DNA from 4 places in the Streptomyces sp. NPDC006012 genome. Region 1 is predicted to be linked to each of the others. Evidence: riboswitches for the same ligand, from Rfam matches in the RefSeq annotation. Region 1 holds a riboswitch; each other region holds the start of a gene.
What was found. Region 1 has a riboswitch for cyclic di-AMP ahead of ACFYPJ_RS07495 (transglycosylase SLT domain-containing protein). Riboswitches for the same ligand answer to the same signal wherever they lie in the genome.
Positions count from the first base shown of each region.

Region 2: it holds a riboswitch for cyclic di-AMP, as region 1 does, so the genes downstream of both, ACFYPJ_RS33480 (M23 family metallopeptidase) here and ACFYPJ_RS07495 (transglycosylase SLT domain-containing protein) in region 1, are expected to answer to the same signal.
Region 3: it holds a riboswitch for cyclic di-AMP, as region 1 does, so the genes downstream of both, ACFYPJ_RS13495 (C40 family peptidase) here and ACFYPJ_RS07495 (transglycosylase SLT domain-containing protein) in region 1, are expected to answer to the same signal.
Region 4: it holds a riboswitch for cyclic di-AMP, as region 1 does, so the genes downstream of both, ACFYPJ_RS26375 (transglycosylase family protein) here and ACFYPJ_RS07495 (transglycosylase SLT domain-containing protein) in region 1, are expected to answer to the same signal.

Region 1 covers NZ_JBIAIE010000003.1:138,664-143,782, reverse strand. Annotated here, with positions in the region: partial or broken gene ACFYPJ_RS07500 (peptidase S15) at 401-613, shown strand; cyclic di-AMP (ydaO/yuaA leader) riboswitch at 1,423-1,604, shown strand; gene ACFYPJ_RS07495 (transglycosylase SLT domain-containing protein) at 1,607-2,113, shown strand; gene ACFYPJ_RS07490 (HAD family hydrolase) at 2,197-3,012, opposite strand; gene ACFYPJ_RS07485 (FAD-dependent oxidoreductase) at 3,220-4,416, opposite strand; gene ACFYPJ_RS07480 (hypothetical protein) at 4,413-4,865, opposite strand; gene fahA (fumarylacetoacetase) at 5,100-5,119, shown strand, end outside.
Region 2 covers NZ_JBIAIE010000029.1:79,147-84,265, forward strand. Annotated here, with positions in the region: gene ACFYPJ_RS33465 (DHA2 family efflux MFS transporter permease subunit) at 1-43, shown strand, start outside; gene ACFYPJ_RS33470 (dihydrofolate reductase family protein) at 283-1,419, shown strand; tRNA gene ACFYPJ_RS33475 (tRNA-Met) at 1,549-1,622, shown strand; cyclic di-AMP (ydaO/yuaA leader) riboswitch at 1,968-2,127, shown strand; gene ACFYPJ_RS33480 (M23 family metallopeptidase) at 2,135-3,178, shown strand; gene ACFYPJ_RS33485 (aldo/keto reductase) at 3,307-4,251, shown strand; gene ACFYPJ_RS33490 (PrsW family intramembrane metalloprotease) at 4,305-5,119, opposite strand, start outside.
Region 3 covers NZ_JBIAIE010000006.1:8,678-13,796, forward strand. Annotated here, with positions in the region: gene ACFYPJ_RS13475 (8-amino-7-oxononanoate synthase) at 123-1,250, shown strand; gene ACFYPJ_RS13480 (DUF397 domain-containing protein) at 1,333-1,557, opposite strand; gene ACFYPJ_RS13485 (helix-turn-helix domain-containing protein) at 1,567-2,427, opposite strand; gene ACFYPJ_RS13490 (ATP-binding protein) at 2,641-3,099, shown strand; gene ACFYPJ_RS13495 (C40 family peptidase) at 3,379-3,852, opposite strand; cyclic di-AMP (ydaO/yuaA leader) riboswitch at 3,856-4,066, opposite strand; gene ACFYPJ_RS13500 (hypothetical protein) at 4,406-4,714, opposite strand; gene ACFYPJ_RS13505 (ATP-dependent Clp protease proteolytic subunit) at 4,722-5,119, opposite strand, start outside.
Region 4 covers NZ_JBIAIE010000018.1:142-5,260, forward strand. Annotated here, with positions in the region: gene ACFYPJ_RS26375 (transglycosylase family protein) at 407-1,105, opposite strand; cyclic di-AMP (ydaO/yuaA leader) riboswitch at 1,110-1,277, opposite strand; gene ACFYPJ_RS26380 (transglycosylase family protein) at 1,460-2,563, opposite strand; gene ACFYPJ_RS26385 (cytochrome P450) at 2,758-4,038, opposite strand; gene ACFYPJ_RS26390 (hypothetical protein) at 4,035-5,119, opposite strand, start outside.

The sequences.
Region 1 (5,119 bases):
GTCGTCGAGCGGCCGGCCGCGCAACCCTGATGCGACAGCGCCGTGGACATGTTCGGCATCTCCTGCGCCGGCACCCCTCCCTGAAAAACGCATACATAGGGGAAGCAAGTCAAACTGGTGCATTTGGTCGGGCTGGAGATGGGGGGCGCCCCGGGGGTGATGAATGGCCGGGTGGCGTGGAGCGACCCGGGGGCGAGGTCCGACCGGAGGGAGGGGGTACCCCGGGAGGCAGCATCCGACCAGAAGGCGGGGAGCGGCCCCAGGGCGGCATCCGGCCAAGCGACGGCAGGCCGAAGACGCCCATGCCCCCTCGGACGGCAGAAGGCCCGGAACCCACGGCGCACTCGGAGACGGCAGCAGCGGTGAAACGTACAGCCGTACCGACGGGCTCGCGGCACGCGGTGCCATCAAGGCCGCGGTGCCTGCGGCGGGCGGCCGGCCCGACCCGTACCACGACCACTGCCCTCCGTACCGTCCTCCGTCCGGTCGAGCGCTGCCCCACGACCGCGTCCGTGGACTGATCGGCCCCTGGTCGCACCAGTACCCCGAGCGCGGCCGGTCACCCCGACCGACCGTCGAGTTCCTCAAGGAGACTCCGCGCTGGTGGGACCACTGACTGAAGGGCAGCGCGCCGCCCGACCGCCGGTACGGGTCCGGGCCCTGGACCCCACGATCGAAGCACGGCGCCGGAACCGGCCGAACCGCCGAGCGTGAACTGGTCCGTCACGCCGGACGGACCGTTCCCGGGCGACCCGTATATAAGGAGCGACATCAAGGACGAGCGGCGGAAGGAACGCGGACGGAAAAAATGCGGACGGAAGGCGGAATAAAGTCACTGCGTGCCACACGAGTACGCACACACCCCCAGACGGTCCCGGAACGAACCGAGGACGCACCGGAGACGCACACAACCACCCGGCACCCCGCTGTCGGCCCGCGCCAACTCGGACCTGTCGAGCCGTCCGCAACGGCCTGACCAGGCACGGGACACGACGGTCCAGGTCCGTCCGGAGTTCGCCTGTGAGGCAGGCCACTTCCACGCCGCCGACGAGGCGCTCTGCGCGACAGACACCGAGGCGACCTTCCGCCGGGCGCGAAAAGAAGTAATTCAGCGGCCCATAGGGTGAAGTGACCGTTTTGCCGTTATTGGCACTTCAATCCCCCTTGATACCTAATGCACTTCGATTCTCGGATGAGTGATTTGGGTCACACGCTACGGCGTGTCGACCTCCGAGCCGGACCCTCAACCACCCGCCTCCAGTCGCACAGTTGACCGTTGGCAGTCGCAAAGGATCTAGCGGTCATACGCCTCATCTCGCAGGCAATCCGCATGATCTATGAATCCGGTACTTGTTTCCGGCATGTGCGGTCGCATAGCTTCCGGGCCAGTCGGGTGGACGCCAAATCCTGCCGCCACCCGTCGTGAACCCATCGACGAACACAAATTCGTACGGCAGGAGCGGGGGACCCAGGTAAGTCGCCGGGCCGGACGGCACAGCCGACCGGAACGGCTAGGGGTGAAGCCGAGTCGCCATGTGGCGGCCTGGCCGGGCGTCTCCCCGCCCGAACCCGACAGCTCACCTCGCAGGCGCCGGAGAGGAACACCATGTCTGCTGCCGCTCAGCCCCGCCGTCACCGCGTCAACCGCCTCGCTCGCGCCCTCGCGGTCGCCGGCACGGGTGCCGCCGTACTCGCTCTGCCTCTCATCGGTGCCACCGGCGCCCACGCGGCCACCACCGCGCCCACGGCGGCCGTCAGCGGGACCACCACGGCCGTGACCACGGCCGGATACAAGAACAACCTCGACGGCTGGATCCGCGAGTCGCTCTCCGTCATGGCCCGCCACAAGATCCCGGGCACCTACAACGGCATCTACCGCAACATCATCCGCGAGTCCTCGGGCAACCCCCGTGCCATCAACCTCTGGGACTCCAACGCGGCGAAGGGCATCCCGTCCAAGGGCCTGCTCCAGGTGATCGACCCGACGTTCCGGACCTACCACGTTGCGGGCACGTCGAACGACATCTACGACCCCGTCGCCAACATAACGGCAGCCTGCAACTACGCCGCCCACCGCTACGGCTCGATCGACAACGTCAACGGCGCCTACTGACGGATCCACCGTCGACAGCGGCGACCGGCGGATCCGCCGTCAACAGCGCCTGCTGACGAGCCCGCTGCTCGCGGCCGAACCGTTCACGGGGTTCCCGGAAACAGTCGTTCGAGGACGACGGCCACGCCGTCGTCCTCGTTCGACATGGTGATCTCGTCGGCCACCGCCTTGAGTTCGGGGTGAGCGCCCTCCATCGCCACCCCGTAGGCGGCCCACCGGAACATCGGGATGTCGTTCGGCATGTCGCCGAATGCGACGGCCCGGTCCGCGCCCAGCCGCAGGTGCTCGGCCGCCAGCGCCAGACCGGTGGCCTTGGTGATGCCGCACGGCTGCAACTCCACGGTCCCCGGCCCCGACATCGTGACGCTCGCCAGGGAACCCACGGCCGAGCGCGCCGTCGCCGCCAACTCGTCGTCGGACAGCGCGGGATGCCGCAGCAGGACCTTGCTGATGGGCGCGCACCACAGATCGTCACGCCGCTCGACACGGACGGCCGGCAGCGTCGGATGCGGCATCAGATACCCGGGTTCGATGAGCGTGAGCCCGTCCACCCCGTCCTGGTCGACGGCCGCGTACACCTGCCCCACCTCGGCCTCGATCTTGCCGAGCGCGGTCTCCGCCAACTCCCGGTCCAGGGTGACCGACCACAGCAGGCGGTCCGCGCCGGCGTCGTACAACTGCGCGCCCTGTCCGCACACCGCGAGCCCCTCACCGCCGAGTCTGTCCAGCAGCGGCCGTACCCGTGGGGCGGGGCGCCCGGTGACCACCAAGTGCCGGGCACCGGCCCGCGCCACGCGGGCGAGCGCGGCGAGGGACCGGTCGGAGAGGGTGTCGTCACCACGCAGGAGGGTCCCGTCGAGGTCGGTGGCGACGAGTGAGAATGCGGGAGGAGCGGCCATGACCCGAGAATACGGACAGCGCGCCGCTCCGGCTCACGCCCGCTTCCCGCTCCCTCCTCGCCACGCCGTAGCGTCCGTCCTCTCTTCTCCTCTCCCGGGCCTCGCCTTCAACCCCCTCCACCCCCTGCCCCCTTCACCCCTTGCGCCCATGGCTCGCAGATTCAGCGCCTCGTCCCGTGCAGCCGTGACGCGGGAGTGGCGCCGGTCTCAGCCGTGCGCCGCCACCAGGTGTCTGGTCAGGCGTGGGGAGGCGAACTCGGTGCCGCACACGAAGCGCATCACCGGCCCGTAGGAGGCCGCGGCGGGCAGGCCGGTGAAGTACAGGCCGGGGACCGAGGAGACATACCCCGGGCCGAGGTTCGGAGTGCCGCGGCTGACGGCGAGCCGGGTGCGAAGCCCATGACTCAGAAAGCCCATGGCCGCGATGTCGACGCGGTAGCCGGTCGCCGCGATGACGTGGTCGGCCACCAGCCGGCCGGTGGCACCGGCACGCGTGCGGACCGTGAGGACCGGCGCCCCGTCGAGGGCTTCCGCGCCCACGACACGGTCGATCTCCTCGACCCGTACCTTGCCCTCGAAGCGGTCCCGCAGCCACCAGGCGCCGAGCGGGCCGAGTACCCGGCGGACCAGATAGTGCCGGGTGCGGGCCGGGAGGTAGCGGTAGGGCTGCGGGTAGTGGCTGAGGGCCCACAGCGACCAGGCGCGGCCGAACGGCGACCCGGGGCGCAGCCGCGGCTGACGCCAAGGCGGGGCACCGAAGCCGACCCGGCGCCGCGCGACCACCCTTACCCGCGCACCCGCCTCGGCCGCCAGCGCCGCCGTCTCCAGCGCGGACTGGCCGGCGCCCACGACGATCAGCTCCTGGCCGGCGAACCGGCTGAGGTCGTGGTGCTGGCAGCTGTGGGACACCGGGCCGGTCGGGGCGGGCCCGTCCGCCGCCGCGGCGGCCAGCTCCGGGGGCAGATGGGACAGGCCCGACAGTCCGGTGGCGACCACGACCGCGCGCGCCGTGAACGACTCGCCCGACTCCAGCTCGACCTCGAAGCCGCCGGCCGAGCGGTGGTCGACCGAGACGACCCGGACCCGTTCCAGGCCGGGCACCAGTTCCCGCTGGAACCACTCGCCGTAGGAGATGAACGTCCCGACCGGGACGATGTCCTCGACGCCGGCCAGCCGCGATATGCCCGCCGCGGCGCAGTAGTCGGCCAGGGTGTGGCCGCGCCGCGGTGCGTCGATGCTGGACGCCGCCGGGGTCGACTTGAGGAGCATCCCGGCGGGCATGTGGTCACGCCAGCTCACCATGGGGTCACCGAAGACGCGTACGGGGATCCCGCTCGCCTTGATGTGGGCGGCGGTGGACAGGCCGAAAGGCCCGGCACCGATGACTGCTACCGGTCGGATCACGAAGTCCCTCCCCAGGACGTGGTGCTTGCTTCGCGTACGAGGAACCGGTCCGCGAGCACGTCCTGGTGCCCGGCGGTCAGGACGGCCGCCTCCTCGTCGGTGGGGATGAGCACGACGGGCCGGCCGACGCGCCGGCCGGCCCGCTGCAGACCCTCCACCGGGCAACCCGGTTCCTCCGCACCGCTCGTCGGCCGGACGAACGCGTGCTGTGGGCAACGGGACGACGCCGCGGGCGTGCAGCGGTACTCGGTGATCACGCACCTGGGCGCGCCCAGCCGGCCCGGGCCGCGAACCGCTCCGGCACCGCCGTGGCGCATCGGGTAGTCACCGGACTCGATGATTCGGTAGTCACCGAAATCGACGGTCAGGTAGTCACCAGACTCGACGATCAGGTAGTCACCGAAATCGACGATCAGGCCGGGCACCTCACGGTCCGTCCGGAAAGACATGCTGACGGCATTCCTGGCCACGGGTCCCCCCCACGTGTCCCCCACGGACCGGACCCACCCCGTCCGTGTCCCCCAAAAGACGCTAAGCCGGAATTGCCCCCTCCGACAACAGGCCCTATTAGGACATTGTGAACTCTTCGGACACTGCCCCGGGAGGCGGCACACCCGTAACGTGTGCCGCGAACCATGGCACGCATGGCCATGCACGGCACGGATGAGAGTGAGGCACCACCCATGCCCCCCTTCGACGTCCC
Region 2 (5,119 bases), on a different contig from region 1:
GGCACTGCTGCCCGCGCGGCTGCTGCCGGGCCGGCGGCGGTGACCGCGTCCCGGCCGGCGTCCCCGGAACATCCCTGACGAAGCCCCTGACCGCACCCGCGACGGCCGCGCCCGCAGACCGCCCGCCGGCCCGTGTAATTTTGCTTCACCTTTGAAGCAAGCCCGTAGTCGAGCAAGCCACGAGTTCAGCAAGCCCGACTCGTACGCCGTCCACCCGCACCCCGGTGCCTCGCCGCCCGGACCGGCCGCCCCGCCCGCACGTCTCCCCACTGGAGTACGCAGATGCCCTTCCCGCACGTCCTGCTGTCCGCCGCCGTCTCCCTCGACGGCTGTCTGGACGACACCGGCCCGGAGCGGCTCATGCTCTCCTCTCCGGCCGACTTCGACCGGGTCGACGCGGTGCGGGCGTCCGCCGACGCGATCCTGATCGGCGCGGGCACGATCCGCGCCGACAACCCCCGGCTCCTGGTCAACGCGGCCGAACGGCGGGCCGCCCGGCTCGCGGCCGGCCGTCCGGAGTACCCGCTCAAGGTCACGGTCAGCGGTTCGGGCGACCTCGACCCGGACGCCAGGTTCTGGCACACCGGCGGCGAGAAGGTCCTCTTCACGACGGACGGGGGCGCCGAGCGGGCGCTGCGCGCCGGACTCGCGGCCGACGTCGTCCCGCTGGGCCCCGGCCCCGGCATCGACTGGCGGGCGCTCCTTGGGCACCTGTACGAGGAGCGCGGGGTGCGGCGGCTGATGGTCGAGGGCGGCGGGACCGTTCACACCCAGTTGCTGGGGCAGGGTCTCGCCGACGAACTCCAGCTCGTCGTCGCGCCGCTGCTGGTCGGGGCCCCCGGGGCGCCCCGGCTGTTCGGGCCGGGGGAGTACCAGCGCGGACGCCTCAGGCTGCTGGAGACCCGGCGGATCGACGACGTCGTCCTGCTGCGGTACGAGCCGACCGCGCCCGGAACCGGCGGGACGGCCGCCGCCGCGGACCGGCACTGGATGCGGATCGCCTGCGAGCTGGCGGCGCTGTGCCCGCCCTCGCGGACCGCGTTCAGCGTGGGCGCGGTGGTGGTGGCCGCGGACGGTACGGAGCTGGCCCGCGGGTTCTCCCGGGAGGCGGACGACTCCGTGGTCCACGCGGAGGAGGCCGCGCTCGCCAAGATCGACCCGGCGGATCCGCGGCTGGCCTCGGCCACCGTCTACAGCAGCCTGGAACCGTGCGCCCGCCGGGCCTCCCGCCCCGCGCCCTGCGCCCGGCTGATCCTGGACGCGGGGGTACGACGGGTGGTCACCGCCTGGCGGGAGCCCGACACGTTCGTCGCGGGTGCCGACGGGAGCGGGCTGCTGACGGCCGCGGGCGTCGACGTCGTCGTACTGCCCGAGTACGAGGCGGCGGCCAAGGAACCGAACCGACATCTGCTCGACTGAGCGGGAACCGCACGGCTTCTCCCGCTCGCCTGAGCGGGAACCGCACCGGCTCCCGCTCGACCGGGCGGGAGCCGTACCGGCGTGCGTGCGTTTGCTGTCCTGCGCATGGCGTATAGTTGTCATCACCGACGCGGGGTGGAGCAGCTCGGTAGCTCGCTGGGCTCATAACCCAGAGGTCGCAGGTTCAAATCCTGTCCCCGCTACTGAAGGCTCAGGGCCGGAATCCAGTTCCAAGGATTCCGGCCCTGAGTTTTTTTGCGGTCCCGCACATCGTATTCAGCGGTCTCGTACATCGCCCCTTGGTCATTGTCACGGCGGGTGATCGGGCGAACCCCCTCCGCATAACAACTGAAACTCCGTCAGGTCCGCTCGGGTTTCAGATTTTTGATGCAGCCGAGGTCAAGTCGCCCGTTTTTCGCCGCGCATGACCGGTAAGTCCGCACCGGATTGCGTTAAGGATCAAGCTGAACGGCTTGGAATCTGGCCGCCGGGTCTATTAACGTTCGATAACGCAGCGCGGTCGTCCCAGCCGTCACCCGAGACGGCTCCGTGCTCACGCGCCGAATCTCGTAAGGGAACCGGGGAACCACCATCTTGGGGTGAATCGCGCGGACACCACCGTGGAGACACGGCCGGTACAAGCGCGTAGGAGACCTTCCTGCTCCGAACCCGTCAGCTAACCCGGTAGGCGGAGGAAGGAAAGGAGTACGCCTGCGTGGCGTCCAATCGGCCTGCCCCAGAAGCCCCGTTCACGCCGAGCCAGTACGGCACCGAGACCTTTGCCTACGGCGGCTACTGCGCCGACGAGGCCCAGGGCACCTGGGGGGAATGGAACCCCACCGAGGACTCCGTCCGCCCGATACGCGGCCGGCACCGCGTCGCCAAGCAGCGCGGCGGACTCGCCCGTAGCTCCACGGTCCTCGGCGTCGGCGTCATCGCCGCCGTCGGCGCGGGCGGCATGGCCAGCGCCAACACCGGCAAGCCCCCGGTGTCCATCTCCATGCCGGACCTGCCCTCCGTCGGCTCCCTGCTCGGCGACGACTCGTCCTCGCACGCCCCCAAGGGCTCCACGACCGCACTGAGCCGCGTCGGCGTGACCGAGGCCGACACCGCCGACGGCACCGCCGACGCCGGCGAGGCGCTGCGCCACCGCATCATGGCCCAGGCCGAGCAGCAGCAGGGCCAGGCCGACACCAAGGCCGTCGCCGCCGCCGTGTCCGCCGCCGACAAGCAGGTCGCCGCAGCGGCCGCCAAGGCGGAGAAGGATGCCGCGGCCAAGGCCGCCGCCGCCAAGGAGAAGGCGGAGGCCGCCGCCAAGAAGAAGGCCGAGGAGGAGCGCCTGGCCGCGCTGGCCAAGCAGTTCACGCTGCCGACCCCCTCGTACACGCTCACCGGCACCTTCGGCCAGCCGGGCTCCATGTGGTCCTCCGGCTACCACACCGGCCTCGACTTCGCCGCTCCCACGGGCGCGCTGATCAAGGCCGTCCACAGTGGCACGATCACCGAGGCGGGCTGGGCCGGCTCCTACGGCTACCGCACGATCCTCACCCTCGACGACGGCACCGAACTCTGGTTCTGCCACCAGTCCTCGATCAATGTGAGCGTCGGACAGAAGGTCACCACCGGGGACTTCATCGGCCGCGTGGGAGCCACCGGCAACGTCACCGGCCCGCACCTCCACCTGGAGGTCCACCCGGGCGGCCAGTCCAGCGGCATCGACCCGATGGCCTGGCTGCGCGACAAGGGCCTCACCCCCTGACCCACCCCTGATCCCCGGCGGTCCTGACGGCATCCCCCCGACGCCAGGGCTGCCGGTCAGGTGTTTTTACGGGGTCTTTGCGTCCGTCGGCGGAATGGTGACCTCCGGCGAGTGCGTTGATGATGACCATGACTTCCCTACACAGACTCGGCTCCTCCGACCTGGAGATCTTCCCGCTCGTCCTCGGCGGCAACGTCTTCGGCTGGACCGCCGACGAACCGACGTCCTTCGCCGTCCTGGACGCCTTCACCGAGGCCGGCGGCAACCTCATCGACACCGCCGACACGTACTCGTCGTGGATCGAGGGGAACAAGGGCGGCGAGTCCGAGTCGGTCATCGGCAACTGGATCACCGCACGCGGTAACCGTGCGGACGTCCTGATCGCCACCAAGGTCGGCCAGCATCCCGAATTCCAGGGACTGTCCGCGGCCAACATCAAGGCCGCGGCGGACGCCTCGCTGCGGCGTCTGCAGACCGACCACATCGACCTCTACTACACGCACTTCGACCAGCCGGACGTGCCGGTCGAGGAGATCATCGGCGCGCTCGACGAACTGGTGCGGGCCGGCAAGGTGCGGCACATCGCCGCGTCCAACATCAGCGCGGAGCGGCTCCAGGAGTCCCTGGACTTCTCCGACCGCGAGGGACTGGCCCGGTACGTGGCGCTCCAGCCCCACTACAACCTGGTCTCGCGCGACACCTACGAGGGTCCCCTGCAGGACGTCGCCGCCCGCGCCGGGCTCGGGGTCCTGCCGTACTACGGCCTGGCCGCCGGCTTCCTCACGGGCAAGTACCGCCCCGGTGCGACCGTGGACAGCGGGCGTGGCGGGAACCTGGCCGAGCTAGCGGAGACCGAGCGCGGCCGGCGGGTCCTCGCGGCCCTGGACGAGGTCGCCGCGGCCCACGGCGTCGCCGTCCCCACCGTGGCCCTGGCCTGGCTCGCGGCCCAGCCGACCGTGGTCGCGCCGATCGCCTCGGCCCGGAAGCTGGACCAGCTCCCGGCGCTGCTCGCCGTGGCGGACCTGAACCTGACGACGGAAGAGGTGGACCGCCTCACCCGGGCCTCGGCCTGACCTTCCCGGTCTTTCTCATGGCCGCCGCCCGCGGCTCATCACGGTGTCCACCGTCAGGTCCGGTAGGGGTTGTACGTCGGATACGGCACCGTGGGACGGCCGGCGGGCGGTACGGAGTAGCCGTACGGCGTCGAGGGGCCGGAACCCGGCCGGCCACCCGGCGACTGCACCGGCCAGGTACCCGACGGCTGCTCCGGTGACTGCCCCGGCCACTGCCCTGGCCAGGTACCCGGCGTACCCGGCCACTGCGCCGGCGGCCAGGTGCCCGGCCAGGGGCCCGGCCCCTGGTGCCGGGCGGTCGCCCGTGCCGCGTACTCCAGGGCCGGCCGCGCCACCTGCCGGCGCTGCCACAGTTCCGCCAGCAGTTCCCGCTCCCGCACGACGAAGTCCGCACCGGCCCGCCCCCGCTGCCCGCGCTGCCGCAGGAACGCCAGAGACGTCGCGTACACCGCGTACTGGGCCACGGTCCGCGCCGCCTGCTTGCCGAGGTGGTGGTCCGCGTAGTCCCGGGCCAGCCGCCGCGCGCCCATCGAACCCAGCGCGAACGGCTCGGCGGGCCCCAGCCAGCCCGCGTACACATACGCCGGCAGCTCCTCCCGCACGGTCCGCAGTTCACGCTGCCGGCTCCAGATCGCCAGCCAGGTCAGCAGGCCGAACACGGGCACCATGAACACCGCGTAGACCACGAAGAACCCGAACCGGCCGAAGGCGGACGAGCCGTTCCACAACGCGTGCATGCCCATCGCCAGCAGCAGCCCGCACAGCGGCAGCAGGACCCGCCGCACCTGCCGGCGGTCCGCGGCGCGCGCGGCGATGCCGAAGCCGATGCCGGTGAGGACGGTGAAGAGGGGGTGCGCGAACGGCGACA
Region 3 (5,119 bases), on a different contig from region 1:
CACCCCGGGCCAAGGAGGGTTCATACAACGGAGGCCATTCGATGTATGGGTATTGCCACACACTGGGTGACTGATCGTCCGGCTAGTGTCTGTCCACTGCCTACAAAATCACCGGAGGAGCCATGACGTTCGGCTGGATCGACGAGCAGGCGGAACTGCGCCGCCGTGCCGGACTGGTCCGCACCCTGCGGCCCCGCCCCGCCGACTCGTCTCTCCTCGACCTCGCGGGCAACGACTACCTGGGCCTTGCCCGCCACCCGGAGGTCGTCGCGGGCGCCGCCGCCGCGGCGCAGGCCTGGGGCGGCGGCGCCACCGGCTCCCGGCTGGTCACCGGCACCACGGAGCTGCATACCGAACTGGAGCGTGAGCTGGCCGCCTTCTGCGGTTTCGAGGCGGCCCTGGTCTTCTCCTCCGGATACGCCGCCAACCTCGCCGCGGTCACCGCGCTGGCGCCGCACGGCTCCCTGATCGTCTCCGACGCGGGCAACCACGCCTCCCTCATCGACGGCTGCCGGCTGGCGCGCGGTGTCACCCAGGTCGTCGCACACGCCGACCCGGACGGGGTGCGCAAGGCGCTGGACACGCACACGGGGCCCGCGCTCGTCGTCTCCGACACGGTCTTCTCGGTCGACGGGGACGCCGCGCCGCTCGCCGACCTCGCCGAGGTGTGCCGGGAGGGCGGCGCGGGGCTGCTCATGGACGACGCCCACGGCTTCGGCGTGCTGGGGGAGGGCGGCCGGGGAGCCCCGGACGCTGCCGGTCTCTCAGGCGCCGACGACGTCGTCGCCACGATCACGCTGTCCAAGTCACTGGGCAGCCAGGGCGGCGCCGTGCTCGGTCCCGCGCGGGTGATCGACCATCTGGTCAACGCGGCCCGTACGTTCATCTTCGACACGGGCCTCGCGCCCGCGGCGGCGGGCGCGGCACTCGCGGCCCTGCGCCTGCTGCGGCGCGAACCCGCACGGGCCGCACGCGCGCGTGCGGTCGCCGCCGAGCTGTACGCACGGCTGACCGCGACGGGTCTTGCGGCAGTACGCCCGGACGCCGCGGTCGTCTCCGTGCGTGCGCCGTCCCCGGAGGGCGCCGTCCGCTGGGCGGCGGACTGCCGTGCGGCGGGCCTGGCCGTGGGCTGTTTCCGTCCTCCTTCCGTGCCCGACGGCGTTTCACGGCTCAGGCTGACCGCTCGTGCGGACCTCTCCGGGGCGGAGATCGCATGCGCTGTCCGGGTGATCGGCGAGGCGCGACCATGAGTCGGCGTGACACGGCCGTGCTCCGCCAGGGCGGAAACGATCGGAAGCGGTCAGGAACTGATCGGACAGTGGGGTGCGGGGATCAACGCAGCGCGGCGACGAAACCAGCCCAGCTCCCGGGGGAGAAGAGCAGCGCGGGTCCGGTCGGGTCCTTGGAGTCGCGCACGGCGAGCAGCCCGGTCCAGGGACCGGAGCACGGCCGGGCCGTCTCCACGCAGTTGTTGGCTCCCGTGCTGTAGCTGCTGCGCAGCCAGTGCACAGCGGAGAGTTCGGAAGCGGAAGGTACGTTCCGAGGCAGTGCGGTCATGGTGCCTCCTTACGCGCCGTCACCTATCCCGGCGATGTAATCCAACGAGTCCTCGGGTGAAAGAGCGTGGAACTGAAGGGTGTTGAAGGCCTCTGTGTATGCCTGGAGGTCTTCTTTCCGTTCGAGGTAGAGGCTACTCGTCAAATGGTCGAGAACAACAACATCCAGATCAGATGTGTTCGGAAATGAGAAGATAACGAAAGGGCCGGTGATGCCGATGTGTGCTCCGGCGGCGAGCGGCAGCACCTGAAGCCTGACCTGGGGCAGGCGTGCCGCCTCCATGAGCCGTTCCAACTGCCGGGCCATGACGTCCGGACCGCCGACCTCGCGGCGCAGCACTGCCTCGTCCAGGACGGCGCTCAGCTCCAGTGGCGGCTGCGAGCGCAGCACGTCCTGCCGGGCGAGCCGCACCTCCACCAGCGTGTCCAGCCGGTCCTCGGCGAGGCCCTCCACCGCGGCCCGGGTCACCGCACGGGCGTACTCGGGCGTCTGCAGCAACCCCGGGACCACCGCCGTCTCCAGCGTGCGCATCCGGCTGGCCTGCGACTCCAGGCTGATGAAGTCCCGGTAGGTGGGCGGCAGTACCCCGCGGTAGGCATGCCACCAGTGGTGCCGGCCGCCGGCGTCCTCGGATCCCGCCAGAATCAGGAGCAACTCGCGCAACTGGATGTCCGTCACGCCGTAGGCATCGAGCAATAAGCGCACGTCGGTCGGCTTCACGCCGCTGGCGCCCGTCTCGACGCGACTCACCTTCGACTGGTGCCAGCCCACCAGTCGGGCCGCCTCACCGCTCGTGAGACCCGTGCCGGTGCGCAGGGCGCGCAGTTCGGCGCCCAGTTTCCTGCGGCGCACCGCGGGACCGTTCTGCATGGGCTACTCCTTACTCCTTCCGAGCCGCCCAAATACGGTCTGCCGTCGCAGAGTTCACCGCTTCGAGCGACAGATATATGCATATCTTGGTGGATCGCCCCTCGTGACCGGCGCAATAATGGCAGTCTGGCGACGAAGCACCAGTCCGGGACCGTACTCGAACCATCCGCTCCATGTCGGACTGCGGTCCCGTGGGAAAGGGGCGAGATCGCCATGGCAGACCATCTGGAAGCATCCGTCACTCTGCCGAGCGACCCCGCCTCGGTCTCCGCCGCCCGCTCCCATGTGATGGGCACCCTCGCGGAGTGGGGCATGGCGCCGGACACGGACATCGGCGACACGGTCCGGCTCATCGTCTCCGAACTCGCCACCAACGCCGTACAGCACACTTTCGGCCAGTCGCCCACCTTCACGGTGGACCTGGTGTTCGACCGGGACCGACGCCTGCGCATCGGTGTCACCGACAGCCATCCGCGTTTCCCGAAGAGACTTCCCGCGGCCGTTCAGCAGGACAACGGCCGCGGCATGGTCATCATCCGCTGGCTCACCGCCGAATGCGGCGGCAAGCTGCACGTCCGCCCCACCCGCGAGGGCGGCAAGACCATCTCCGTCGAGTTGCCCTGTACCGTGCCGGCCCAGCCGGTGACGGCGGTGGGGCAGCAGGAACCGTAGCGTTCACGCCTGTGGCGGGCAGGGGCTTCACGCCAAGACGGAGCCGGCGGAACGCGGCGAGCACCGGGGCGGCAGACGTTTTCGGCCGCCGGGAGCGTGCCGAGCCACCGCGGCGCGAACCCCGGGTCGCGCGGGCCCGCGCCGTGGGCGCAGGGCCGGCCCTGACGACTCTCGGCGCGGCCCTGCCCTCGGAGCGCCTGCTGCCGTGATGCCCGGTCAGACGTAAGCGGGCGCCGCAGAGATGACGGCACATCAGGGCCCGGCATCCCCTCCGGCCGGTCAGTTCACCCGTCCATACCAGACCCTCCTGGTCCAGATCTTCTCCAGCCGGACCACGTCCCCGGTCTTCGGAGCGTGCCAGATCTTCCCTTTGCCGGCGTAGATGCCGACGTGGTAGACGCCGAAACCCGAATGGAAGAACACGAGGTCTCCGGCCTTGCGGTTCTTGACCGAGATGTGGCGCGTCTTGTTGTACTGCTGGGCCGCCGTACGCGGCAGGGCCTTGCCCGCCTTCTTGAACGAGTACAGCGTGAGCCCGGAGCAGTCGAACCTGCGCGGGCCGGTGGCTCCCCACTTGTACGGGGCACCCTTCTTGGATGCCGCGACCTTGAGGGCTCTGGCTCCCATGGCGGCGGCCTCTGCCTCGGGTGCCAGGCCAGGGGCCACGATCGAGCCGCCCACGGCGGCGAGGGTGAGCGCCGAGGCCGTACCGGCCCGCGCCATCAGCGATGGGACACGATTGAGCGCAGTCATGCGCAACCCTTCGTCAGCCGCCTGTGAAGGATGACCTGTCGGATTCGGGCTGGCGAAGTTGCCCGGCCGTGTCGCCACGGCTTCACCCCAAGGGCTGCTCGGAACGGACCCGCGTCCGCTCCGGCGACCCGTCTTGCCTGGGTCCTCCACTCCTGCCGATCCACTCCTGTCGACCGGGCATCCGGGCGGCGGCAGGACTCGGCGTCCGCCCGGACCGCCCCGCCGCGGTGGCGGGGGCTTGTCGTCAGACAGGGATCTTCACTCACAACTGTCGGAAAATCCCAATGGAATCGGCGACGTGTGTCTTTGCTCATCACTCACCCGTTTGGGCGGACGGTGGTCCATTTCGTCCGTGGCCGAAACGCCGACGAGCCCTCGGACCAGCACGGGAGCGCTTCGGCGGCGCTGTCTGCCTCGCGCCCCGTGCAACCGTCCCGGTCCCGAAAAGAGGCACCCCTCTACACCGAACAGGGGTAAGCCGGTTGGGCCGTTTCATCCGGGCCCCAGGCGTTTCGCCGGCTCGGCTGACCACGGGGGCCCGGGGAGCCCCGGATCACCTCCTGTCGTCCGGCGGCAGGACCACCCGGGCGCTGCGGCGCTCGCCGTCCAGCACCCGCAGCGCCCGCGCCAGCGTGGCCGCGTGCAGCTCGGTCTCGCCCCGCCGGTGCATCAGGGCCAGCGCGTCCCGCAGTTCGACCGCCGTGCGCGCCAGCGCCTGGGCGGCCCGCAGCGCGGGGTAGGTGTCCGCGCCGTGCGCCGGGTTGATCCGGCCCAGCAGGTCGACCGCTCGGAGGTAACGGTCGATCAGTTCGCCCTCGGCGCGGGTCAGGGAGGGCAGCGGCGGCAGCTCCGGCGGCAGCACCCGCGGCTCACCCGGCGTCCGGCGTGCGCGCGGCCCCGCGGCTGTGGACGATGCGGTCCACCAGTCCGTACTGCACCGCGCCTCGGGCGTCCAGGACCAGATCCCGTTCCAGGTCCGCGTGGACCTGCTCCGGGGTGCGTCCGGTGTGGCGGGTCAGCAGCTGCTCCTGGAGGGCGCGGACGCGGGTCAGTTCCCCGGCCTCGATGAGGAGGTCGCTGGGCTGCCCGTGCGCCGGCTGGGGCAGCGACGGCTGCTGGAGCAGCAGCCGCGCGCCCGGCAGGGCGAGCCGCTTGCCGGGTGCGCCGGCCGCGAGCAGCACGGCCGCCGAGGCGCCGGCCTGCCCCAGGCAGACGGTCTCCACGTCGCAGGTGAGGTACTGCATGGTGTCGTAGATCGCCGTCATCG
Region 4 (5,119 bases), on a different contig from region 1:
CGGCTGCTGCTTCAGAAGCAACAGCCGGGGGGGCAGGTGCGAGCGCCTGGGACAAGTGCGAGCGCCTGGGACAAGTGCAACCACCGGAGCCAGGAACAACCACCGGAGCCAGAAGGCAACCACCGGAGTCAGAAGCAACCACCGGGACGGTTCTGGAGCGGTCTGATAGGAGTGCTTCAGGAGCGGATCGGCGGGGTCACCGAGCGGCCGGGGAGTGCATCAGAAGCGGACCGGCCGCGTTGCTGACCGGCGGAGGGGAGTGCTTCCGGAGCGGACCGGCTGTCTCGCTGACCGGCGGCCGGACCGGCGGGGTCACCGGCCGGCCGGGGAGCGCTTCAGGAGCGGACCCCGGGCCGCCGCTCGCGGAGCCGGCGGCCGGGGCCTGCGCCCGAGGCGGTTGCCGGGGTCACTTCAGGTGGAACTGCTGACCCGGGTAGATGAGGTCGGCGTTCTCGACGATGTCCTTGTTCAGCTCGAACAGCTTCTGCCAGCCGCCGGCGACGTGGTGCTTCTCGGCGATCGAGCTGAGGGTGTCGCCCTTGACGACCTTGTACTCGCCGTCGCCCTTCTTGACCTTCTTGCCCGTCGGGGTGGTGACGGTCCTGCTCGCGGCCGGGCGGTCGGCGGAGCGGGAGGCGGCCTGCTGCTCGGTGGCACGGCTGGAGGTGGAGCCGGTCGAACCGGAACCGCTGGAGCCGGAACCCGAACCGCTGGAGCCGCCACCGGAGTAGGGGCTGCCGGACAGGCCCGTGCCGCAGACCGGCCAGGCGCCCTTGCCCTGGCTCGCGAGGACCTTCTCGGCGACCGATATCTGCTGCGCCTTGGTGGCCTTGTCGGCGGAAGCCGCGTACTGCGTGCCGCCGTAGGCGGCCCAGGTGGAGGCGGAGAACTGCAGGCCGCCGTAGTAGCTGTTGCCGGTGTTGATGGACCAGTTGCCGCCGGACTCGCACCGGGCGACGGCGTCCCACTCGGAGGCGGTGGCGGCGGAGGCGTTGCCGACGGCCATCAGCGGGACGGCGACGGCGGCACCGGTGACACCGGCGAGCGCGACGACACGGGTGGCCTTGGACGGGCGACGGTGCTTGCCCTTGCTGGAGAACAGCATGGATCGATCCCCTCACCGACGCCTGCGAGGTGAGCTGTCGGGTTCGGGCCGGTTGAGTTGCCCGGCCGCACCTCCGCGTGGAGGCACGGCTTCACCCCTAGCCGCTTCGGTCAACCGACCGCAGCGGCACCTACCTTGGGTCCCCCGCTCCTGCCTACGGCGCTTGACGCGACGGCTGTTCCCGTACGGCCGCTGGCAGGATTCGGCGTTGCGGCAGCCGGGGCCCGCGGTGGCGAGCGGTCATGACCGTAGACACGCGATCCGCGGAATTTCAAAGACGATCAAGGCTTCTGAGACTCATCCCACACTTTCACCAAAGCGGACATTAAGCCCGAAGCGGGATGCCAACTCCCGCTATCCGGCGTGCCCTTCAGCCGCGGCCTTCAGGGTCTGACCGGGGGTGATGTGATCCGGGTCGGAACCGATGGCCTTCTTGTTGGCGGCGTACAGCGCGTGCCAGCCGCCGTCCACGCCAAGCGAGTCGGCGATGGAGCCGAGGGTGTCGCCGGCCCGGACGGTGTAGGCGTGCTTGCCGGACGGCGCAGCCCCTCGGCCACCCGTCCCGCTTGTCCCGCTTTCATCCGCACTGCCACCCCGGTGACGGCCGCCGCCGTCCAGGGAACCGGTGTCGACCAGGCTCCAGGAGCCGCCGGTCCGCCAGGAGTTGTCCTCATCGGCCGAACCGGGGGATTCCGTGGATGAACCACCGATTCCCGGCGAAGCACTGGAGTCAGGCGATGCCGACTTGTCGGACTTGCCGGATTTTGCAGGCCCGCCCGTCGCGCCATGGCCCACACCCGGACTCGCGCTCGCGCTCGGCGACGGAGAGCCGGACGGCGAACCACCGAGGAGGGAGCCCGAAGTGGAATCCGAGGAGGTGTCGGACGACGGCGGCGAGTCGGACAAGCCAAGCGAGCCGGTCAATCCGGACGAACCAGATGAACCAGATGAACCAGAACCGTTCGCCGAACCCTTCGAACCCGACTCGTCCGAATCCTCCCCATCCTCCGAATTCTCCGGGGAATTCTTCTGGCCGGTCGAGGAGCCACCCGTGACGCCGGTGTCGACCCCGACATGGCCCGACTTGGCGGAGAGCCCGGAGAGCAGGGCGCAGGTGGCCCAGGGGGTCGTCCCCTGGTCGGCGAGGATCTTCTCGGCGACCGCGATCTGCTGCTGGCGGCTGGCCTGGTCCGGGGTGGCCGCGTACTTGTCACCGCCGTACTTGTCCCAGTCCTGCTGCGAGATCTGCAGTCCGCCGTAGTACGCGTTGCCCGTGCTGGCGCTCCATGAGCCGCCGCTCTCGCACTCGGCCACCCGGTCCCAGGTGGTGCCGTCGGCCGCACTCGCGGCGGTGGCGGCGAGGAGCGGGATGGCAATCGCGGAGCCGGTCACTCCGGCCGCGACGACGAGGGCCGGAGCCTGGCGGGGGCGACGGTGACGACCGTTCCCGGTGAGCATGCGGAAGCCTTTCGCGCGACGGCACTGACCGGTGCGGTGGATCGTGCCGGACTACCGCACCGAGGGGTGAACGTATAGGCATACGATCCCTTGTCACAAGTTAATGCCGCACGGATCACATGAAGATCACAGCCGTGAAACGCTGTCATTTTCCCTTTCCGGCAAGGGCGTACGGCATTTCGCAGTCCGGTCGATCACCGGACAGGGGTGAACTCCACCGGCAAAGTGCGCAATCCGCGCATGATGAGCCCGCCTCGCCACCGCAGATCGGCCGGATCCGCCGCAAGTCGCAGATCGGGGAGGCGGGTGAGGAGGGTGGCGAGCGCGGATTGGCCCTCCAGCCGGGCGAGCGGGGCGCCGAGGCAGTAGTGGATTCCGTGCCCGTAGCCGAGGTGTTGGTTGTCACGCCGGCCGAGATCGAGCACGTCCGGATCGGCGAACCGCTCCGGGTCCCGGTCCGCGGCGGCCAGAACGACCAGGACGGGGTCGCCGGCCGCGATCCGCTGCCCGCCGATGTGGACCGGCTCGGTGGCGAACCGCCAGGTGGCGAGCTCCACCGGACCGTCGTAACGCAGCAGCTCCTCGATCCCGCTCGCCAGCAGCGCCCGGTCCCCGGCCGCGAGGGAGTTCTGCAGCCGGTCGCGCTGCCCGGCGTGGGTGAGCAGCGCGTAGGTGCCGTTGCCGATGAGGTTGACGGTCGTCTCGAACCCGGCGAACAGCAGGATGAAGGCCATCGCCGCCGCCTCGTTCTCCGTGAGGTGCTCGCCCTGGTCCGAGGCGCGGATGAGGCCGGAGATGAGGTCCTCGCCGGGCGCGGGCTCGGCGGGCAGCGCGGCGCGCTTGCGGTGGATCAGCTCGGCCAGGTAGCCGCGCATCTTCTTCACCGACCGGGCCACCCCGCCCCGGGGCCCTCCCCCGTGCCGGATCATCATCCCCGCCCAGTCCCGGAAGTCGTCCTGGTCCTCACGCGGAACGCCGAGCAGGTCGCAGATGGCGTAGATGGGCAGCGGGAAGGCGAACTCATGGATGAGGTCGGCCGAGCCGCTGGCCGCGAACCGGTCGATGAGCTGATCGCTGAGCTGCTGCACCCGCGGTGCGAACTCGGCGACCCGCCGCGGCGTGAACGCCTTGCTGACCAGCCGGCGCAGCCGGGTGTGGTCCGGCGGGTCGATGTTGAGCAGATGCGTCATCAGCTCGGCCTTGCGCTCCCCCGGGATCCCGGTCTTGCCCTTGGCGTGCTCGGGCTCGTCGTGATGTGCCGGATTCTTCGACAGCCGCGGATCGGCCAGCGCCTGCTTCGCGTCCGCGTAACGCGTGATCAGCCATGCCTCGACCCCGCTGGGCAGTTCCGTCCGGTGCACGGGGGCGTGCTCGCGCAGCCAGGCGTACGCCGGGTAGGGGTCCGCGGCGAACTCCCAGGTGAAGAGGGAGGGCGCGGCGGGGGCTGAGGCCGGGGGGAGGGGCTGGTCGGTCACTCTTCGACGGTATCGGGCGCGGGCACGTGGGAACGGCTCCGGTCCCACCAGTACCGGGCGCGGACCTCGTAGATCACGGCGAGCTGCCGGGCTGCCTCCACCGCACCGCGTCGCGCAGCCGCCTCCAGGTACGGGATCGCCTGCCCGTCGTCGCCACGGCGCAGCAGCAGCGTCGCCAGTTGGAGGACCGCCGGCTGGTGCCCGAGGTCCGCGGCCCTGCGGTACCAGTCCTCCCGCTCCGTCCCCTCGGTCAGCGACGCGAACCGCATGATGACCGGGATGTCGCCCCCGTCCACCCGCGGTCGCAGCGCGGCCCGGGCCCCGTCCAGTACGGCCGCGCGGTCGACCTCCCGGTCCCCGAGCAGCGTCCACCACACGTCGTCCGGAACGGGCGGCAGGCCGCCCGACCGCAGCGCCTCAGCGACGAGCGCCCCGTACGCCCGCCACGTGCCGGTCTTCTCCCCCGCCACGAGCAGCCCGGAAATCCCGAACATCGGCGCCGTGGCCCAGGCCAGCCCGGTTTCGAGGGCCTCCCGCTCCGCGCCGTGGGCCGGATAGCAGGCCGCCGCCCGCAGCAGCAGCTCCACCGGCACGGCCTCCGTGACGCCGCACCGCGCCAGGTCGACGGCCGCCCGCACCAGCAGCCGCCCGCGCGGATGCTCGGTCTGCGTGCCGAGGCGCTGCCACTCGTCGTACAGCAGGTGCCCGATCGCGAAGTAGGAGGCGGCACCCTCCCGCCCGCTCCACATGTAGGCCGGGTACGCGCGCGGGTCGTCGGTGTGCCCGGCCAGCCGCTCAAGCTCCGACTCGCTCCATTCCCGGGCCAGTTCGACCGTGCGGGCCAGCGCCAGCACGCTCTCAGCCGGGCCGGTGCCGGAACGCCGCCGGTAGTACTCCCGCGCGGACATCGTGCCGAGCACCACCACACCGCGGCCGGTGAAGCGCTGCAACAGCCGCCGGTCCAGTCCGCCCGGGCCGAGGTGGTCACTGAGTTCGTCGAGCCAGAGGACCCGCTTGCCCGGACTGTCCTTCAGCTCGCCGGGCAGCCGGCGAAGGTCGTCGTGCGGATCGGGGGCGTACA